Regions from separate parts of the Paenibacillus sp. LPE1-1-1.1 genome, predicted to be linked through region 2. Evidence: a T-box and tRNA genes for the amino acid it is inferred to sense, from the RefSeq annotation. Region 2 holds a T-box; the other holds one or more tRNA genes.

Region 1 (2,448 bases), on a different contig from region 2:
TAAGACCCCTTGAAGACGACGAGGTTGATAGGTTCGGGGTGGAAGCACAGCAATGTGTGCAGCTGACGAATACTAATCGGTCGAGGGCTTATCCTACAAAGTTTGAGAAGCAAACTTACATCGTAAGCATACGCTTAAGTTTGCCCCGGACCCATACATCCGGCAGACAGCAGCTAAAAAGGTTTCAGCAAACCTACCTTTCGTATCCAGTTTTCAGGGCGCAACTTGCTAATGATAGCATTAGCAGTCGACCCACTTTTGTGGGTTTTATTTTTTGTCCAGCACCTGAATAACATCATGGCGGTCGTGGCGAAGTGGTTAACGCATCGGTTTGTGGATCCGACATTCGGGGGTTCAATTCCCCTCGATCGCCCCATTTTTACCAAAACAATGAAGTTATTTTGTTGGGGATTAGCCAAGCGGTAAGGCAACGGACTTTGACTCCGTCATTCTCAGGTTCGATCCCTGAATCCCCAGCCATTTATATGCGGAAGTGGCTCAGCGGTAGAGCATCGCCTTGCCAAGGCGAGGGTCGCGGGTTCGATTCCCGTCTTCCGCTCCATAAACATGGCGCCATAGCCAAGTGGTAAGGCAGAGCTCTGCAAAAGCTCTACCCCTAGTTCGAGTCTAGGTGGCGCCTCCACAATTTTTAGAAGCAACATTATACGTGCCCTTAGCTCAGCTGGATAGAGCGTTTGACTACGAATCAAAAGGCCAGGAGTTCGAATCTCTTAGGGCACGCCATTTTTACTCAAATGCCGATGTGGCGGAATGGCAGACGCGCGCGACTCAAAATCGTGAGGGAAACCGTGGAGGTTCGAGTCCTCTCATCGGCACCATAATGAAAATCCCAAGCTCTTAGGATCCAATGGATCTTAAGGGCTTTTTATATTTTTATCGAACCGATAGGTGGAGCTTAAAAGGAGAGGATAATAGTTGCTTTTTAAAGGGATTTTATGTAAGATGGGTTGATCTTAAAACGCAGAATGAATAACAATAGAAATAAACGATTATAAATGAGCCTATGATTAAGCAGCTAGGAGGGGAAAAGATTGTCTTCTGAACATATCGTAAGTGAACTATCCGAAATATCGGAAAGCGGACTCCAGAGTTTGGCAGGTCTATTGGTCGAGGTTGTCGATGAGGGGGCATCGATCGGTTTTTTGCCTCCGTTAAGTCAAGCAGAAGCGTTTGCTTATTGGACAGGAGCAATGAATGACGATGTTATTTTGTGGATCGTGCAGCGGAATGGGGAGACGGTTGGCTCCGTACAATTGCATTTGTGCTCGCGGCCAAATGGAATGCACCGCGCCGAAATTGCAAAGCTCATGGTCCATCCCAAAGCTCGCCGAAAAGGAATAGGACGTATGCTGATGACGGCTGCCGAAGAGAGGGCGAAATTGGAAAACCGCAGCCTGCTTGTGCTAGATACACGGGCTGATGATCCCTCTAATCTGCTATATCGTACAATGGATTACATTGAAGCAGGACGGATCCCTCAATATGCCAAATCCGCAGACGGAGAGCTCCATGATACCGTCTATTACTACAAAAAACTGACGCTGTAACAGGATAGCAACGAAGCAACATCAGCTGTAATAGGAGGCTTACCCGAGATGAGTGATTCGCATGCCAACCCCTTGCTTTTATCTGTGCCTGAAAGCTTTGAAAGCAGCCGTCTCCTTATCCGAGCGCCGTTATGGGGAGATGGTGCTAAGCTAAATGAGGCGGTTAAGGAAAGCAGAGCGGAACTATTGCCCTGGATGCCATGGGCAGAGCATAGCCCGACCCTCGACGAATCCGAAATGGTGATTAGGAGATCTAGAATCAGGTATCTGGAGCGTTCGGATCTGATGCTGCTGCTTTTTCTAAAAGAAACGGGGCAATTAATCGGGAGCAGCGGCCTTCATCGGATCGATTGGCAGGCACGGAAATTTGAAATCGGCTATTGGGTACGAACCGCATTTGGCGGAAATGGCTACATCTCGGAGGCGGTTGAAGCGATCACTCAATTTGCGGTACATGAGTTAGACGCTAACCGTGTTGAAATACGCTGTGACTCTCGAAATGTTCGAAGCGCGAGAATTGCGGAGCGAAGCGGCTTCACCTTAGAAGGAATCCTTCGCAAGGAAAAATGTGATGCCGCGGGCTCGCTCCGGGATACCATGATATTTTCGATAGTAAAATCGATCGAGTATTAATATATCGGAAATAAAGCGAGGGCACCGCAAGCATTAATATCTTATTTCCTAAATGTCCGCTCGTAGTCCTCAAAACGAATTTTTCGAATGTGCTTCCGATCTGATGAGCGGGCAATGATTCCTTCCGACTTCCCTGATGCATCAATGCCTACCTTTGTTTGCTCGAAACTTTGTAAGAAGGCGTAGGTATCCTCGAGTGTCTTAGGGAAGTTGGAGCCTTGTTCTGTTGCTAATAGCGGGGCATAGG
Region 2 (2,448 bases):
AAATAAAATGAAAAGCACGGTCATCAACATTGATTGCGGGGACAAGAAAGAAGCGATATCACTTGAGATTATCCGCTCAACGACCAAAGTGAGGGCGGATATGTTAAATGGTAAACCCGTATTATCACTGCGGGTTAAAGAAGAAAGTAATTTAAGCGAAGCGAAATGTTCGATCAATCCGGACAACCGTGATGAAATGATAAAGCTGCAAAAGCAGTTAACGGAAGAAACGAAGAAAGAAATCGAATCTGCTTTAAAAGTAACCCAAAACAAGAAAAGCGATATTTTTGGTTTCGCGACCGAAATGGAGCGTACCCATCCCAAGGAATGGAAGAAGCTGAAGAAAAACTGGCCAGACCTCTTCTCTGAAAGCGAAGTGAAAGTAAGCGTGGAAGCCTATGTCAGGCGGACAGGTTTAAGAATCAAGTCTTATATGAAACCCGATAATGAGTAAGCGGCGCATGCTGCAATGCATTTAATTCGTTTTTGTTTTCTTTTTTTTATTCATATTGCTGATGAGAGGCATTGCGAATGGAAAAACGAAGGCAGCAAAAACGATTATTTTTTCATGAAAGGTGATTACGGTGAAGGAATGGAGTATAATGCGTATCGCTTCGGAGAACGGGATTCCAGATAATAGGTCCATTCCAATTAAAAAAGCGATGGAGCTAAGGAAGAGCATAATAAAAACAGCCAATGTTTTCATGAAATAACCATCTCCGTCAGCAGAATTAATGTCATAGGTATGTTTTCCAATGGCCTTGATGAAAATCCGTCTCGGACTCATAAACGATGGAGATCTTAACTGCGAATGTTTATTTTCAGGCTAATCAATCTTGACACTGCAAATATTATCCTGTATAAATACATTTAAGCAATCAATTGGAAATGAAAACATTGACGAATGGAACAGTAGTCTTTGACGGATAGTCGCAGCGAGCCGGGTAAGTGGAAGCCGGTACGGATGTCTTAGATGAAGCGGGTCCAGGAAATGGTTTGCCGAACCGAAAGTGTTGCAGCAGTAGGCAAATCCGGTCATCGACCGTTACGAAAACGAGGGTCAACCCGTAATTTGGGCATGGCACTTAGAGTGGTACCGCGGGATCTTTACAGCTCTCGTCTCTTATTTAAGAGACGGGGGCTTTTTTTATTTTAAGCCTAATTTTACGCTAGATAAATCGATGGGAGGCATCCGCATGGTTCATGAACAAATAATCGGCGCTATAGAAGAAACGGCGCAAAGCCTGCTGCAGGAGTCGAGTACAGCATGGCCGGAGCAGCTGAAAATCGCTGTGGAGCATCCCGTCAGTCTCGCGCATGGAGATTACAGCAGCAACATTGCGATGCAATTGGCAAGGGTATTGAAGCGGTCGCCTCTGCATATCGCGAATGAATTTAAACAAAGGCTGCTCAACCATCCAAGCCTAACCGCAGCGCTCGCAGGCATTGAGGTTGCTCCCCCAGGGTTTCTTAACTTTTATGTGAAGTGGTCTTGGTGGGCGGAACAATCGGTCCAGCCGGCTGTCATTAATCTTTCCGCCAACCGGAAGGTGCTTGTCGAGCATACGTCGATTAATCCAAATAAATCAGCGCATATCGGTCATTTAAGAAATTCCTGCGTTGGCGATACGATCGCGCGAATGCTAAGGAGAACAGGGTACCAGGTTGAGGTGCACAACTATATCGATGATCTGGGAAATCAACTGGCGGATACGGTGGTCGGGATCCTTCAGACCAAGCAAGCACTGCCGCATGAACGTTTTGGGGATTTTTGCTGGGACACGTATGCAAGTATCAATAAGGCCTATAAGGAAAAGCCCGAGCTGCTGATCGAGCGTACAAAAGTTCTGACAGAGCTGGAAGAAGGGCATTCGAATACAGCCTGGCTTGGCCTGCTCGTCGCAGAGCGTATTGTAAGAGAGCATATCGAGGATATGAAGCAGTTCGGCATTTCATACGATGTCCTTGTTTGGGAAAGCCGTATTGTGCGCGAGGGTTTTTGGACCCGCGCATTCGATCTGCTGCAGGCGACGCAGCTGTTCCGTCGTGAGACCGAAGGGAAGCTTCAGGGCTGTTGGGTGCTCAAGCATTCGGAAGGTAAAGATGAAGCTGAAGAACAATCTGAATTTCATGCGGATAAGGTGCTCGTTCGCTCAAACGGCATCTTAACTTATACGGCAAAAGATATTGCGTACCATCTCTGGAAGTTTGGACTGCTGAAGCAGGATTTTCGTTACAAAAAATTCGAGGACCGCCTTTGGACGACGCATTCCAGCGGAGTGAAGAAAAAAATCGGCCATGCCGACATCGTTATTAACGTGATCGACCAGCGTCAAGAATATCCGCAAGCCATGGTCAAGGAAGCTCTGCTTGCGCTTGGCTATCGAAAGCAAGCCGAGCAATTGCGTCATGTCAGCTACGGAGTCGTATCGCTCAGCCCGGAAACGG

What was found. The T-box of region 2 lies ahead of MRBLPE1_RS00625 (arginine--tRNA ligase). A T-box ahead of a tRNA ligase gene usually reads a tRNA of that ligase, here a tRNA-Arg.
Region 1: it has a tRNA-Arg gene. The T-box ahead of MRBLPE1_RS00625 (arginine--tRNA ligase) is inferred to sense a tRNA for this amino acid. The anticodon was not compared.

What each region holds. Positions count from the first base shown of each region.
Region 1 is NZ_JBEGHY010000012.1:32-2,479, forward strand. Features, by position in the region: partial or broken rRNA gene MRBLPE1_RS10585 (23S ribosomal RNA) at 1-96, shown strand, start outside; tRNA gene MRBLPE1_RS10590 (tRNA-His) at 301-376, shown strand; tRNA gene MRBLPE1_RS10595 (tRNA-Gln) at 406-480, shown strand; tRNA gene MRBLPE1_RS10600 (tRNA-Gly) at 488-562, shown strand; tRNA gene MRBLPE1_RS10605 (tRNA-Cys) at 570-643, shown strand; tRNA gene MRBLPE1_RS10610 (tRNA-Arg) at 668-744, shown strand; tRNA gene MRBLPE1_RS10615 (tRNA-Leu) at 758-839, shown strand; gene MRBLPE1_RS10620 (GNAT family N-acetyltransferase) at 1,053-1,568, shown strand; gene MRBLPE1_RS10625 (GNAT family N-acetyltransferase) at 1,617-2,201, shown strand; gene MRBLPE1_RS10630 (RNA ligase family protein) at 2,243-2,448, opposite strand, start outside.
Region 2 is NZ_JBEGHY010000001.1:120,096-122,543, reverse strand. Features, by position in the region: gene MRBLPE1_RS00630 (Ger(x)C family spore germination protein) at 1-454, shown strand, start outside; T-box leader at 892-1,127, shown strand; gene MRBLPE1_RS00625 (arginine--tRNA ligase) at 1,197-2,448, shown strand, end outside.